Regions from separate parts of the Priestia sp. JSM ZJ58 genome, predicted to be linked through region 2. Evidence: a T-box and tRNA genes for the amino acid it is inferred to sense, from the RefSeq annotation. Region 2 holds a T-box; the other holds one or more tRNA genes.
What was found. The T-box of region 2 lies ahead of thrS (threonine--tRNA ligase). A T-box ahead of a tRNA ligase gene usually reads a tRNA of that ligase, here a tRNA-Thr.

Region 1: it encodes a tRNA-Thr, which carries the amino acid that the T-box ahead of thrS (threonine--tRNA ligase) is inferred to sense. The anticodon was not compared.

What each region holds. Positions count from the first base shown of each region.
Region 1 covers NZ_JBISEM010000001.1:965,897-974,084, reverse strand. Annotated here, with positions in the region: gene ACH6EI_RS04955 (LCP family protein) at 1-777, shown strand, start outside; gene ACH6EI_RS04950 (hypothetical protein) at 1,003-1,368, shown strand; gene ACH6EI_RS04945 (NAD(P)H-dependent oxidoreductase) at 1,396-1,914, opposite strand; gene ACH6EI_RS04940 (YwaF family protein) at 2,055-2,801, opposite strand; gene ACH6EI_RS04935 (ABC transporter permease/substrate-binding protein) at 3,011-4,534, opposite strand; gene ACH6EI_RS04930 (ABC transporter ATP-binding protein) at 4,534-5,484, opposite strand; tRNA gene ACH6EI_RS04925 (tRNA-Thr) at 5,750-5,822, opposite strand; gene ACH6EI_RS04920 (aromatic ring-hydroxylating dioxygenase subunit alpha) at 6,033-7,085, shown strand; gene ACH6EI_RS04915 (DHA2 family efflux MFS transporter permease subunit) at 7,118-8,188, opposite strand, start outside.
Region 2 covers NZ_JBISEM010000001.1:2,340,712-2,348,899, forward strand. Annotated here, with positions in the region: gene ACH6EI_RS12470 (amino acid permease) at 1-1,241, opposite strand, end outside; gene ACH6EI_RS12475 (hypothetical protein) at 1,630-1,833, shown strand; gene thrS (threonine--tRNA ligase) at 2,005-3,222, opposite strand; T-box leader at 3,276-3,504, opposite strand; gene ACH6EI_RS12485 (sulfatase family protein) at 4,171-5,913, opposite strand; gene ACH6EI_RS12490 (hypothetical protein) at 6,078-6,278, opposite strand; gene ACH6EI_RS12495 (cell wall hydrolase) at 6,421-6,879, opposite strand; gene rpsN (30S ribosomal protein S14) at 7,139-7,408, shown strand; gene ACH6EI_RS12505 ((2Fe-2S) ferredoxin domain-containing protein) at 7,500-7,892, shown strand; gene ACH6EI_RS12510 (valine--pyruvate transaminase) at 8,057-8,188, opposite strand, start outside.

The sequences.
Region 1 (8,188 bases), 1.4 Mb from region 2:
GATGGACAGTTTGATTTTAATGGTGCAAGTGCCAATTTAGATAGCATGAATGTGCTGCTTCTCGGAATTGACTCTCGCGGTGAAGAACATTCGCGTGCCGATACAATCATGATTGCTCATTATGACAAAGACAGCAATCAGCCTAAAATTGTTTCTTTGATGCGTGATTCATATGTGGATATTCCTGGACATGGCAAAAACAAATTAAATTCAGCCTATGCATTTGGCGGGCCCGAATTAATGCGTAAGACAATTAAAGAAAATTTCGGCGTAGATGTAAACTATTATGCTGTTGTTGATTTTAAAGGTTTTTCTAAAGTTGCCGATACGATTGCCCCTGAGGGAATTACGGTTACCGTGCCACATGAAATGTCGTCAGGAATTGGCATGACGCTAAAACCTGGAAAACAAACTCTTCACGGAGATAAATTACTAGGATACGTGCGATTCCGCCATGATAGCCAAAGTGATTTCGGGCGCGTGAAGCGTCAACAAGAAGTGATTGGTAAATTAATGGATGAAGCTCTTCAAGTAAAGACACTGGCGAAAGCTCCTAAGCTATGGGGTGTCATTGATCCATATGTGGATACAAATATTCCGCCAAAAACATTTATTGTGATAGGAAAAGATTTTTTAGTTGGAAATCAGCCAGATTTAAAATCTCTTCGTTTACCGGTTGAAGGTTCCTATTCAAATGAACGAATATCCGGTATTGGTGCTGTTTTAAGCATCGACCTTGAAGAAAACAAACAAGCGTTACAGTCATTTTTAAATTAGGAAAAGGTGTCCATTAGAGGACACCTTTTTTTATACTATTCAAAAAAACTTCTGTTTTTCCTCCCTATCCTTCAAAAAATTTTCAGCTTCGACAAAAAATGGAGATAAAATGGAGTTGTTTTCTAGAAAACAGCTGTTTCTTTGGAGTTCTATTTTTTCTCCTGTATGCGTATATGAAAAGAGAAGGACTTCTTTTTTATATTTTTTAGTCAAGGAGATGAAATGATGAAATTATATGGTTTTCAATCTGAAGAAGAGCGTTCCTTTCTTCATTCTACCTATAAAGTAAACCCATTACTTTCTCATACTGGAGATGTCAAAATCAGCTTTTTATCTTTTCAAGAAAATGATTATACCCCCCGTCAAGAAGCTACGATTCCACAGCTTCTTTTAGTCGTTCACGGGGAAGGCTGGGTAGCTGGCGATAACGGACTGAAAATTTATATCAAACAAGGTGAATCAGCATTTTGGAGAGCTGGGGAATCTTTTGAAGTCGGGAGTCTAACGGCTATGACAGGACTACTGATTGAAGGATTAGATATTGCTCCTCAAAAGCTGCTTACTTCTTTCTCACGAACAAACGCAAATTAAAAAGCCGCTTTGACGCGGCTTTTTTTATTATCTTAGTAATTGAGCGTAGTTTTCTGCGCTATCTTGAATAACTTTGTCACTCAGGTCACCGCCTGCTCCTTGAAATAAAAATGGAGTTTGGAACTTCATACCTGTTAAATTTGCCATAGCTTGGAAAGGAAGAAGCAGATGATTCATTGGGTAACGGTTGTATCCCCCTTCTTGATAAGCTTCTGCAGGGCCTCCTGTCGAAGTAGCTACGACAAACTCTTTTCCCTGAAGTTTAGTACCTTTGCTTCCATAAGCCCATCCGTATGTTAAAACAACATCTTGCCACTCTTTTAAGAGTGCTGGTGAGCTGTACCAGTAAAATGGAAATTGAAAAACAATACGATCGAATTGAACAGCTAACTCCTGCTCTTTTTCTACATCAATTTTGAAATCGGGATAGTTTGCGTATAAATCATGAACGTACACATCCTCCTCTTTTTTTACTCGCTCTGCCCACGCTTTATTAATACGAGAAGATGCTAGATTTGGATGCGCTAAAATAACCAGTGTTTTCATTTTGATACTCTCCTTCTGATGTCTGTGCTTGCTTTTTTCTTTTCTATTTTTTACGCTTGCCTCTCACGGCTTGTTCACTCATTCTTTCCTTTTCCTTCAGGAAATCCGAGTTCGTTTACACTTATAAATTACCAGTATTATCATTCTGCTTCAATAAAATTGACTTTGCTTTTATCACCTTTAATTTTTTTATGTACCCAAAACGGAAGATAAAGGACAAGAAAACTAAGAATCATGATTCCTTCAATCCATACTAAATACCAAGGATGAGGTCCAAGAACATCCAGCAAGGAAGCGTGCTCTGGCTTTTTCATCATGTATAAATAATTCGCACCCAGTAAACGATTCATGACATAGATAAAACCTCCGTACAGATTAACAAATACTACGCTTACCCATAAAGAACGAAACGTCGGCTCATATCTGCAGGCAGCAATTAGCATACAGCAAGCAAGTACCACACCGCCATGCGATACATAGAACTGCACATAGCGAAACTGGGCATACGCATAGCCGCCAAGGTCTGGGGTAATCATCGCTTGAACAGAGCTGCTGATTCCTGCGAAGTACACAAAATAAAAAAGAAATCTGCTTTTGGTTATCAGCATAACAGCAGCAAGCAGCACGACTATATCACTGAGCTGAAGAGGCAAGGAAGTTTCAACGGACCACTGATGACATCCGATTTCCCAAGCCTGGTAGGCCGTTTCTGAAACCATTAGAATGAATGAAAGCAAAACGAATACAAACCTCTTTTTTCGCAGCTGCTTTCGACATAAAAAAATAAATGCTCCTATGATTACGATAATGGCTAAAGTTACAAGATGTTCAACTGAAAAAAGCTGAAAAGAATGCTGTACAGGATGACATGTAAAAAATGAATTCATAACGGCGCCTCCTCTCCATCAAAAAACAAATTTGGTACCTTTAGCTTGTTCATAAGACCTCATTTTCATTAACGCTTCTCTCACATTAAAAAGAGATTGAAACATAATGAAAGCTACGTCCACCATGCTAATAAAAAGATCCGAACGATTTATCGTTCGGATCTTCTTTTAACTAAAATAATTTTGTACTAATCTTTTTGTCTTCATTTTTATTTTTTAATTAATCCTTTTTTCAGTAAGAATTGATGAGCGACTTCTTCAGCCGTTTTTCCTTTTGCATTTACTTGATAGTTCATTTCACGCATTTCGTCGTCACTGATTTTGCCACCCAGTTGATTTAAGATCTTTTTCAGTTCAGGGTGCTCTTTTAGTGTATCTTCACGAAGCACAGGCGATCCTTGATACGGAGGGAAGAACTGCTGGTCGTCTTTTAAGACTTTTAAACCAAACTGTTTGATTTCAGGATCCGTTGCGTAAGCATCAAGCATGTTAATATCGCCTTTTTCAACAGCGCGATAGCGAAGCTTCGGCTCCATCGTTTTAATATTCGGGAAAGTAAGGCCATATTCTTTTTGAATGCCTACGTAGCCGTCTTCACGATCTTTAAACTCAAGCGTAAATCCTGCTTTTACTTTATCTGTTGCATTTGCCAAATCTGAAATGGTCGTTAGATTATTTTCTTTGGCAAATTCTTTTGTCACGGTCAATGTGTACGTATTATTAAACTTCATTGGATCTAAATAGACAAGCCCGAATTTCTTTTTAAATCCTTCTTTTGCCTGCTTGTACACCTGTGTTTCATCTTTGTTGTCCGGCTGTTCCTTTAGATGCGTCACAATGGCTGTCCCCGTATATTCAGGGTACAAATCAATTTCCTTGTTACGCAGAGCCTCAAATACAAATACCGTTTTCCCAAGCGACGAACGAAGGTTTACTTTCATATCGGTTTGATCTTCAATTAATTCTTTGTACATATTGATTAAAATATCTTGTTCTGCGCCAATTTTCCCTCCGATAACAAGGTCTGGTTTTGTTGCGCTCATCGCTGCAAACGGAGAAACAAGAATAAGTACTAATACGATGATCATGATGAACGAGCGTTTTTTGGACCCTTTTTTAGCAGAGTGTTCAATCGTTCGCAGAATTCCATCAAAAATAAGCGCTAATAATGCTGCTGGAACGGCTCCTAATAAAATCAAACTATTATCGCTTCGGTCAATACCAAGCAAAATTAAGCTTCCGAGTCCGCCTGCTCCGATAAGAGCCACGATTGTCGCTGTACCAATAATGAGTACCATCGCTGTGCGAATTCCGGCCATAATGACAGGAAGCGCTAGAGGAAGTTCTACTTTGATTAATCGTCTCCACGAGTTCATCCCCATGGCTTTGGATGCTTCAATTAAAGATGGGTCCACTTCTTTGATTCCGGTATATGTATTTCGTACAATAGGAAGAAGCGAATATAAAAACAGTGCAATAACCGCGGGAAAGGTTCCAATTCCGACAAGAGGAATCAGTAATCCTAATAAAGCGAGTGAAGGAATGGTTTGCAGTACGGCTGTTACGCCAATGATCGGTTCAGCAATGCGGTCATGCCTCGTTAAGTACAGTCCAAGCGGCACTGAAATTAATACGGCGATCACAAGAGCCAGTACTGAAATTTGAATGTGTTCAAGAAGAGCTTGAAACAGGGCATCTCCTCGTTGATCTAATAATGCGCTTAGTGCATTCATTACAGCGTTCCTCCTTCTTTCGTTTTATCAGAAAGAAACGCTAATAGAGTTTTGCGCGTTACAACGCCAATGCGTTTGCTCCCTTTTTTCACAGCTATTGCTTCATGGTCGTAAAGGGCGTCCATTGCCTGCTGAACAGTGGCGGTTGAAGCTAGCTCTTCAGTAGGTTCTACGTCTGGCTGTTCACTTTCTTTGACAAACATATCCAATGTCTCAAATAAAGCATTTCCTTGATTTCCAATAAATGTTTTTACAAACTCATTTTTAGGCTTTTGAATGAATTCCTCCGGGGTGCCAACTTGAACAATTTCCCCATCTTTCATCAGGCAGATACGATCTCCAAGCGTCATGGCTTCGCTCATATCATGCGTAACAAACACAAATGTTTTTTTGATTTTTTCTTTTAAGCTAATAACATCTTGTTGAAGCTGTTCGCGGCTTAACGGATCGAGGGCACTAAAGGGTTCGTCCATTAAAATAACGGGGGGATCAGCTGCGAGGGCACGTGCTACACCTACACGTTGCTGCTGGCCACCTGAGAGCTCAGACGGCTTTCGGTTTCGATATTGCTTTGGGTCTAGTCCTACCAAGGTAAGCAGTTCATCAATACGCGTTTTGATTTTGTTTTTCTTCCAATGCTTCATCTCCGGTACAATGGCTATATTCTCAGCAATGGTCATATGAGGAAAAAGAGCAATCTGCTGTAGCACATAACCAATGTTCCAGCGTAGCTCATGTATGTTGTGGTCCGATACGAGCTTATCTTTTATGTATAGTTCTCCTTCGGTAATATCATGAAGACGGTTAATCATTTTTAAGGTGGTTGTTTTCCCACATCCACTCGGACCAATTAAAACGAAAAACTCTCCTTCTTTTATTTCTAGATTAATATTTTTCACGGCGGTCGTACCGTCTGGATATTGCTTTGACACATTCTTAAACGTAATCAAATTATCGTTCACACTCCCTGTTGAAATTTAACCCCTAGTTTCGTGTACCCAATACTTAGAGGCAATAAACATTCTTTTAAGAATATTTCTAAATATGATTCATAAGACATAGTGGAAAAGATACACATGTTTTCTAACAGCCTCCTAATAAGGCTATCAAACTGTTAAAGTTTTCACAAGGCGGGGAAGAATAATTCGGAGAATAAATTTAAAGCCAATCCAAATAAAAAAACCTTCTTTCAACAAGAAAGAAGGTTTTTGAGTATGCTAGCGACAGGGATCGAACCTGCGACCTCTTGCTTACCATGCAAGTGCTCTACCTACTGAGCTACACCAGCGTCTTGGAAAATTATATCACGTTTAAATTTATTTAGGAAGCGCTTTTTTAAATTTTTTTATTGGTATATTCTCTAATTTGCGTCTTCTGAAATTCGCACTTTCTACAAAGTTCCATATTTCATGTTAGAACTTCTTACATAAATTGTGTGAATTTTCTTTTTTTATATTACCCTTAGTAAAAGAGCTTACAAAAGAAGGGAAGAAAATAGATGGAACAACAACCAACCATGACAAAATCAAAAACGGCAACTCCCTACCCAAGAGACTGCACGTTCAGCCTGGAAGATTGGACGACGCTTGCTAAGTATTGGTACCCCGTCGCACGCTGCAGTGATGTAACAGAAAAACCAACGTCCGTAAAATTACTAGATGTAAATCTAGTTTTATACCGCACCACACACAAAGTTGTAGCGGCACGTGATTTATGCGTTCACCGAGGCACCCCGCTTAGCATGGGCTGGGTGGAAGATGATGAAATTGTCTGTCCTTACCACGGCTTCCGCTACGCAACGGACGGCGCATGCACGTCAATTCCAGCTCACCCTGACGCCAACATTTCTCCCCGTCTCTGTATGGCCGTCTATCCAGTTATTGAACGATATGGATTAGTGTGGACGTCCCTGACAGGAGAACAAGATAACCTGCCTTATTTCGATGCGTGGGAGGACCCTGATTTTCAGCAAATTGTTTGTCCGAGCTTTGATATCATGGGTTCAGCCGGTCGTCAAATGGAAGGCTTTTTAGACGTAGCTCATTTTGCTTGGGTTCACACAGACACATTTGGTGATCGAAACAACGCCTTTGTGCCTAAATATAAAGTAAGCGATACAGACTATGGGCTTCATGTAGAATATACGAGCACCGTGAGCAATTATTCCAAAGAACAGCAGCATTTAAATCCAACTGATTTTAAATGGCTTCGCGTCTTTGATGTTTATCCCCCGTTTACAGCTACGCTAAAAGTATACTTCCCAGAAGGCGCAGAGCTGTGGATTATGAATGCAGTCTCTCCTATTTCAGCCCGCGAAACACGTTTATTCGCGCCAATCGCTCGAAACTTTGACAAAGATTCTCCCGTTGAAGGTGTGTATGACTTTAACCTTCGCGTCTTTGACGAAGACCGTGAAATGGTGGAAAACCAAAAACCTGAAGACTTGCCTTTAGACCTGCAGATGGAAGCGCATATTATGGCTGATCAAACGTCCATCGGTTACCGGAAATTATTAAAGAAAATGGGCTTAAGCTTTAGATATACAAGCTAAAAAAATCCCCGCTGTCTCAGCGGGGATTTTTTTTATTTAGCAAACTGCTCGCGTGCTGCTTTTTCCTTTATCACTTCATCTTCACTTGCCGGCGTTGCGCGTTTCATGAAGAATGAAAGAATTAAGGCAACCACCACTAGGACTACTGAGACAGCAAACGCATCGTTAATCCCTTGTACCATTGCCTGCATCCCAATCTGTTCTTTCATTTGAGCTGCCCCGGCTGCGGTTGCATTAGCTGCTCCTGCTCCTGCTCCGCTCATTGCATCTTGAGCGAGCTCTTTTGCATGAGTAGCTGTACGGTTTGACATCACCGTTACTAAAAGAGCCGAACCAATAGCTCCCGATACTTGTTGAAGCGTATTGTTCATCGCAGTACCATGCGGATTAAAACGCTGCGGAAGCTGATTTAATCCGTTTGTCATAACCGGCATCATCACCATAGACATTCCGAACATACGAAGCGTGTAAAGCGTAATGAGCGTTGTATAGGTCGTATCAAGCTCTAAGTTACTGAAGAAATACGTCGTAACGGCTGTAATCGTTAGACCCGTTACAGCCAATGCACGCGCTCCGAATTTATCAAATAATTTTCCGGTAATCGGTGACATCACACCCATTAGCAGCGCACCTGGAAGCATTAGTAATCCTGAATGAAGCGGAGAGATGCCTCGTACCGTTTGAACATAAATTGGCATTAGCAGCATGGCTGAGAATAATGCCATTGTAATTACCATCGAAATCGTTGATGATAAAGCAAACATTGGATATTTAAAAATGCGGAATTCAAGCATCGGTGTTTTAAGCTTGAACTGACGCGTAATAAATAAAATCAGAGCCACAGCTCCTACGATAATGGTACCGTATACTTCCACAGAATCCCAGCCTTTATCCCCTGCTGAGCTAAACCCGTATAGAAGTCCGCCAAATCCAATTGTAGATAGCAAAAGGGATAAAAAATCCAAATTGATTTCCACTTTTTCTTTTTTGTCTTTTAATAGGAAGAAAGCGCCTATTAATACAATGGCTGCGATTGGCGTAACAAGGTGGAACAGCATTCTCCACTCATAGTGTTCAATTAGCCATCCTGATAATGTAGGACC
Region 2 (8,188 bases):
GGTAAAACCGGGACAAACGGCATTGTAAATCCACGTTTTAAAGTTGGGTGCGTTTTGCGTAAGATGATAATGCTGACGCCCACCATACCGAAAGTTAAAAGGGCTCCGATATTTGCTAAATTCGCAAGTTCTTTTAAATCGATAAATCCTGAAATTAACGCTCCGATAATTCCTACTAGCCAAGTGGAGAGAGTCGGAACTCCCGTTTTCTCATTTGTTTTAGCAAATGCTTTTGGTAGCAAGCCGTCGCGGCTCATTGAGAATAAAATTCGTGTTGCTGCATAAATGTAGGCGAAAATAACAGCCATAATCCCAATGACAGCTCCTGCAGCAATAACTCCTGCCACTGCATTTTGTCCTACTGAATGAAGAACATAGGCCATTGCTTCTGGAACATTCAGTTCCTTGTAAGAAACAACCCCTGTCATAACAAGGCATACCGCTACATAAATAATCGTGCAGATCACGAGTGAACTAATAATTCCAATTGGCAAATTGCGCTGCGGGTTCTTTACTTCTTCTGCTGATGTAGATAAAGCATCAAAACCTAAGAAAGCAAAAAATACGGCCGCTCCCCCTGTCACAACCCCTTCAATTCCATAAGGCATAAAAGGAGTCCAATTAGACGGCTTCACATAAAAAGCCCCTACAATAATAAAGAGAAGGATAATAAATAATTTAACAAGCACCATAAAATTATTCACTTTTTTACTTTCTTTAGTTCCCCTTGAAAGCAGCCATGTAATAAGAAGGGTAATACAAATAGCAGGAAGGTTCACCAGGCCTCCATTTGCAGGGATCGTAATCAATTCTTTTGGGAGTGAAAAACCAAAGCCTTCTAAAAAATTATTAAAATAAGAAGACCATCCATTTGCTACTGCTGACATCGTTAATAAATAGACGGAAAGCAATGTCCATCCCATTAAGTGTGCTACCACTTCGCCGATGGTTGCATATGTATAGGTGTAAACGCTCCCAGATACAGGTATAGTTGAAGCAAATTCCGCATAGCACAGCGCTGCAAAACCGCATACAATAGAAGCCAGTATAAAAGAAAAAATAACGGCTGGCCCCGCATCGTTAGCAGCTACTAAGCCTGTTAAAACTAAAACCCCCGTTCCTATTACGGCTCCAATACCAAGAAGAGTCAAATCGAATGCCCCTAATGTTTTGACTAGAGATTTGTTTTGACTTTGTTCTAATAATTGCTCGATTGACTTCTTTTTAAATAGTTTTCCCATTGCACTCTCTCCTCTCTGTTGCCACTCATCCATTAAAAAACTTAAAAATGACGTCTTTTCCTATTTGACTACGCGTTTTTACTTCAGATACAGAAGTAATTATATAGAAATAATTACTAACTTGTCTATTAGTATACTAATATCATTATATATATTTCAAGAGTTTTTGTAAGCGATTTCTTAATCTCTATCTATTTTGGCTTTATCAACTAAATAAAGAAATCATCATTGTGATTATGTATAATAAGTTTGAATAAAATTAATATTCTAAAAAATAAATTGGTTCATTTTCAGATAGTTTTTTCGCCGCCTATCTTCAAATATAAATTCCTGACATAGGGATTATTTACAGAACGATGAATGTTTTACCTTAACGGGTGTTATAATGATGAAAACTGAAGTGTATGAAGGGCGGAGAGAGATGCTTAACTTACTTATTGGCTGTATTTTACTAGCATTAGGAGTGTACTTTATGTTTAAATTTCTTTTTTATTCTCCTTCTAAAAAGAAGCGAGGTCAGCAACCTATGAACAAATTGTCAAATGAAGATTCAGCTTCCCCCCGTACAAACGATTCGAATGGAACAAGATAATTTTTTTTATAAAATACCGGCGTTTGTCTAAGGCAAAAGTTATACTGCTGATATATATTATCTTATACCCTTCTAGTTCAATATTCCCTTCATTTTGGTGTAAGACAAGATGAAGGGAATCACTATCCGACTTAAAAAATCGGATTTTTCTATTTAGCAAGGTAAATGGCTTCAATAAACTCTGTTTGAATCCATTTCTTTATTCAAGTGTACAGCTGCCTCTTCAACACTTACTGTTCCAATGTTTTTCTTCCCATGCTTTCGCATAGCAAGCGATTTATTTTCTACTTCTTTATCTCCTATTACGGCCATATAAGGAACTTTGAGCATTTCGGCTTCTCTAATTTTCAGACCTATTTTTTCAATACGATCATCCACTTCAACACGATACCCTTGTGACTCCAGCTCGTGTTTCACCTTGTATGCATATTCCACATGCGGCGGTGCAATAGGCAAAAGCTTAAATTGAACAGGAGCCAGCCAAAGAGGAAATTGACCTTCATAATGTTCAATCAAGATGGCCATAAATCGTTCAACGGAACCGTATATAGCGCGGTGAATCATTACGGGACGGTGCGGTTTATTGTCCTCTCCAATATACATACAGTCAAACTTCTCTGGCATTAGAAAATCAAGCTGAACTGTTCCGCACTGCCAGCTGCGGCCTAGGGAATCTAAAATATGAAAATCGATTTTCGGCCCGTAAAAAGCTCCGTCTCCTTCATTTACCTGATAGTCTAAGCCTTTTTCATTTAGCACCGATTGAAGCGACTTTTCTGCTTGATTCCATGTTTCAATATCTCCCATAAATTTTTCAGGACGTGTGGATAGCTCCACTTTGTAATCAAAGCCAAAATGTGAATAAAAGTCATGGATAAACGCTAGAATGCGGCTAATCTCAGCTTCGATCTGACTGGGTTCTACGAATAAATGAGCGTCGTCCTGTGTGAATGACCGAACTCTTAGTAATCCGTTTAAAGAGCCAGAAAGCTCGTGGCGATGAACTAACCCGAGCTCCGCGTATCGAACTGGAAGTTCTCGGTAGCTTCTTCGCTTGCTGTTAAACAATAAAATGGCTCCCGGACAATTCATCGGTTTAATCGCATAGTTTTGTTTGTCAACATTTGAAAAATACATATTTTCATGATAGTGCTCCCAATGCCCTGATTGTTCCCATAGCTTCTGTTTCATCATGATGGGTGTTTTTATCTCTTGATAGCCTGCTTTGTAATGCTTTTGTTTCCAGTAGTTTTCTAACTCATTTCGAACAATCATTCCGTTAGGTAAGAAAAACGGCATACCAGGAGCTTCTTCCATCGACATAAACAGCTCCAGTTCTTGACCTAATTTTTGATGATTTCGTTTTTCTGCTTCCATTTGTTTTGACATGTTCATTCCTCCAATATGTTTTTATTCAACAAAAAAACCGCACTCATCCCTAATAAAGGGACGAATGCGGCCGTGGTACCACCCTAATTCCGTAAAATACCTATACGTATTTTACGCTTAAAAAGATAACGGTTTTACCGGTTGCAGTTTCAGTGTATACACATTCCCCGCCGCAGCTCCAAGGTGGTAAATTCATTTCGTTTTCTAAGGGTTCTCAGCCAGTGACCCTACTCTCTGTAAAGAAAATCCAAAAATGATTCATGTCCTTTTCAATGCTTGTATATTCATTTTTTCTACATAAAAAACCGCACTCATCCCTAGTGAAGGGACGAATGCGGTCGTGGTACCACCCTAATTCCGTAAAATACCTGTACGCATTTTACGCTCAAAAAAAGATAACGGTTTTACCGATTGCAGTTTCAGTTATGCACATTCCCTGCAATAGCTCTAAGGTGGTAAATTAGATGATTTCTTAAGGGCTCCCAGCCGCTGACCCTATTCTCTGCGAAGAAAACAGCACCTAATTCATGTCCTTTTCGTTGCCAAATAATGTTTGTTAGTTGTTAAAAGTGATTATAGTGTATAAATTTTACAGAAGTCAAGAAGTAATTTTTATTTCTTAATGTTATAGAATTAATTTATGCTTAAATTCCCGAAAAGTTACTTAAGAATATATGGGCTTAAAAAGTTTTTTATTATAATATTAACACCTACATTTTATTTTTGTTTTTACCTTTATTGTGTAAGAATAAAGGCAAAAAAGAAAGATGTTACAAGCATTTATTTGCTTTATCTAAGTATTATTAACGAATTAAAATCCAGTACTGCTCAAATCAGAATAAGTAACATAGCACAAGTATCATCAGTTTTTTATTTATATACTAAAATATTAAATATACCTTTTTCTACTTACACCAATATTTGGCTTGAACTCGTCGAAACTATTTTTTATCTATCTTTAGACGGAAGCTCCTGGTACATGCTTCCACTTTGCGGAAAAATCCGTTTTTTCCTGAGTTGTTCTTTAAGAATAACATCAAGCTGCCGCTGAATTTTCCTTGTTTCATTTGTTGAAAAATACGGGTAAGCCAAATTTACTGTTTCTAACGGATCCTTGGTCAAATTGTACATTTCAATTTGATCCGGAACCGATGTTTCTTTAAGGTTAGTAAGATCTACCGGGTAACTTTCATATTGCTCTCGGTGGATGACTTCATCTTTTTCGTTAGGTGCTGACCGAAATTGCGGATTATCATGGTATCGAGCGTATTTCCAGATTTCCTTTCCTGCGGCTGATTGAAACTCGACAATGATCGCTTGAATGTGATTAGGCTGAACGACTGACGGATAGCTTTCTCCTAAAAAATTTGTTTGGTGAAGTCCTTTTGTCGGGTCATCATCCGTCATAAAGAAAATCGGTGCTTTTTCTTTATGGAGCGATGTTTCTCCTCGCAACGTTCCTGAGAGGTCTCGCCCAACAAATGGATGTACTTCCGTATGACTTTTTTGCAATTGCTTTTGAACAGCGGAAGCATCGATATTAGCCAAGCTAAGCATTGTCGGGATCAAGTCAACATGACTAGTCAGCACGTCTGTACGTTGATAACTAGGAAACAAATGCTTGTTATGAATGAGAAGCGGCACGTGAATCGACTCTTCATACATGTTGTACCATTTTTGATGTAGTCCTCCGTGAGCCCCAAGCAAATCACCGTGATCCGACGTGAAAATAATAATGGTATTGTCATAGAACGAAGATTGTTCTATAGTCCGAAGGACTTTCAAAATTTGTTTATCAACATTTTTTTGAAGCTGATAATATAAGCGCCGGTAGAAACTAGAATTTGGCGTCGGCTGCAGCGCTTTTGGGTAGATGTATTTATAGCTGCTTTGAGCGCTAGGCTTCGTTTGTAAAGATTCTCTAATAGTAGGTGGCGGCTCGATGTTCGGAATTGTCTCATCAATAGAAAACTGAAACATAGCAAGGTGTTTGGTGATTGCTCCGAACAGCGCAATGTCATGCGGGTTCACAAACGAAGCTACCATGAGCCAAGGCTGCGCAGTCTTTTGATATTCTAATTGTTGAATAAGCTCTATGATTTCCTCTGCATATATTTCGTCTCGTCCACTCACTCCAATGGCCGCAGATGAACCAGAATTGTGCGGGTTTCTCCCTTCCGGCTCTGGACCAATCCACCCTGAAAAACTAAACTTTTCAAGCTTATTAGCCCGTTGATAGAGGCGCTCTTTTTCTGGATCCGGTATTCCTGTTTGCATCTGGTAGCTAGAAAAAACGTTATGTGTTCCTGGAATTAAGATGTTCTCATCAGAAATATGCCATTTTCCTTTATAAAAGGTTTGATACCCAGCCTGCTTAAAATAATCTCCCATCGTTGGGACGGTATTAGGCTGCAGCCAAAACATATCAGGATCTTGTGACTTCTTTGCGATACCTTGCGTTTGGGTCACTCCGTGCAAGGAAGGGTACTGCCCTGTAAACAATGTAGCTCGACTCGGTGAACAGGCTGTAGAACCGACGTAGTGACGAGTAAACCCCATTCCATGCTGTTTTAAAAATTCATGTGCTTTTAAATGTTTTTTTCGCCACTTTTTTACTTCTTTACTTTCATATACGGGTGGAAATCGTTCTTCGTCCACCATAATCAACAAAAAATTAGGCTGCTCCTTCATGTTTACTCCTCCGCGTGTTTATCAAATGTTCTGTATTGATAAACTATGTAAAAAGTACTTTTTTTAGAAGAACGGAGTACGGTTCATGTCTTTTTATACCCAAACAAAAAAAGACTTAGAGGATTTCTCTAAGTCTTTCATAACGCGTTTCAATACGATATTCCTTATTTTTTGTATGCTTTTAGCTGCTGATTTCGTTTATAGGTACCCATTATACTAGGTATACCTACAATTATGCTTATCATAAAACTCCACATCATGTAGCGCCAATCCCCTGTAAAAAGCGCTACTCCCATAAAAAAAATGAGCTGACCAACAAGAGCTAACCATGAAGCTATCCAAGCAAACATCATATTCTCTTTCAAGTTATCACCTCATATTTTTAATTACAAATGACCTCTTTTATTTTACCATAAAATTCTAATTTTGAAGGTTGTTCTACTGTTTATGTTATGTACATAACTAAAAAAGCTAATGACAGCACGTAGCTAGCCATTAGCTTTTTTATTATTTTGCAAATACATGATGCCCTATTTTAATTGTTTCTTGTTTTTGGCGCAGCCATTGATCTCCCGTTTTATCAGGATTAAAGAAGAATAATGAACCTTTTCCTTGACCTTGGAAGTTAATTGCTTCTTCTACAGCTTTTTTTGAACCTTTGTCTGCAGGTTTATTGATTTGACCGTTGCTGACCGGGCTGTACTGACCTTTTTGATAAATAACGCCTTTTACAGTGTCCGGGAATTTGCTGCTGTCGACTCTATTTAATACAACTGTTGCCACGGCTACTTTGCCTGCGTACGGCTCTCCTTTGGCTTCAGCTGATACAAGACGAGCTAATAGTTCTTTATCATTTTTATTTACTTGAATGTGCTGTTCATGAGCGGGTGCTGCAGCAAATGCTGAGTAACCTGCACCAAAACTCGGGATAAGCATTGCGATAGCAATTACTAGTTTTTTCATCATAAAAATAAAAGCCTCCTTGCTATTTCTTGACGTGGTTCATATGCTAGCAGAAATATAAGAGTCTTTCATTGCAAAAAATTATCCAGTTCCAAAAGAAATTGTATATTATCGTATTTTTTTAACTATTTTTCAGCATATAAAAATATAACTTTACTCATTAAATATGAGTTGCATTTCATTCTTTAGTGGTTTATGATATAAAAATATAAATAGTAATGATTACGATTTTCAAGAAGGGCTTTAAGAAAGGATTGATTATTTGGCTAAAAAATCAAAAATAGCAAAAGAAAAGCACCGACAAGCACTTGTCGAAAAATATGCTGAGTTAAGAAAACAGTTAAAGGAACAAGGAAATTATAATGAACTACGAAAGCTTCCTAGAGACTCTTCTTCTACTCGCTTGCATAATCGCTGTGAAGTAACGGGAAGACCTCGTGGATATTTACGTAAATTTAAGCTTTCGCGAATTGCATTTAGAGAACTTGCTCACAAGGGACAGCTTCCTAGGGTGAAAAAATCAAGCTGGTAAAATTCTAATGAGGTAAAGGGCCCTCTTTGCTAAAAAAGGAATCATTATACGTCATAAATCGTAATCATTACTTTTAATAGGAGGGATCAACATGGCTACATGGAACTTAGGTACAACGAAACATCACGTTCTCATTTGCAATGGAAGCAGCTGCAATCGAGTTGGAGCCGAAGAAGTTACACAAGCGATTCGAACTGAGATAGCTAATCAAGAGATGGACGAATACATACATACGACTCGCACTCGATGTAATGGAAGATGTCATGATAAATGCGTCGTCATTTCCTACCCAGACGGTATTTGGTATAAAGATATGAAGCCTGATGATGCACGAGAGCTTATTAACTCTTTAAAGACAGATCAACCTTTTGTCCAAAAAACAAGTCATACTTTTTGCGGAGAAGGTTTCCAGCGAACAGAAGGTACTGTTAAAGGTATCTCAAAACAAAAAGAAACCGTCATCAAAGTATCTAAAAAACTTTAATTTACAACGGTGAAATCCTGGTCTTTATAAAGTTAACCAATTAAAAGAGAAACATTATTAAAAATGTCTGTTTGTTTTCTTTAATGCGCCTATTGCTTAATCTAAACAAAAAAGCCGACCCTAGCAACCAGGTCGGCTTTTTTCACCTCTAAACCTTTAAGAAATTAGATTTTTTCTGTTTCACATATAAAATCTGAACTGTATACTTTCTTGACTACTGACGAAAGAATATCAATTCCTTTCTTTAACTCCTCATCTGTAGCAGTAAGACTTATGCGAATGCACTCCTGGTTGTG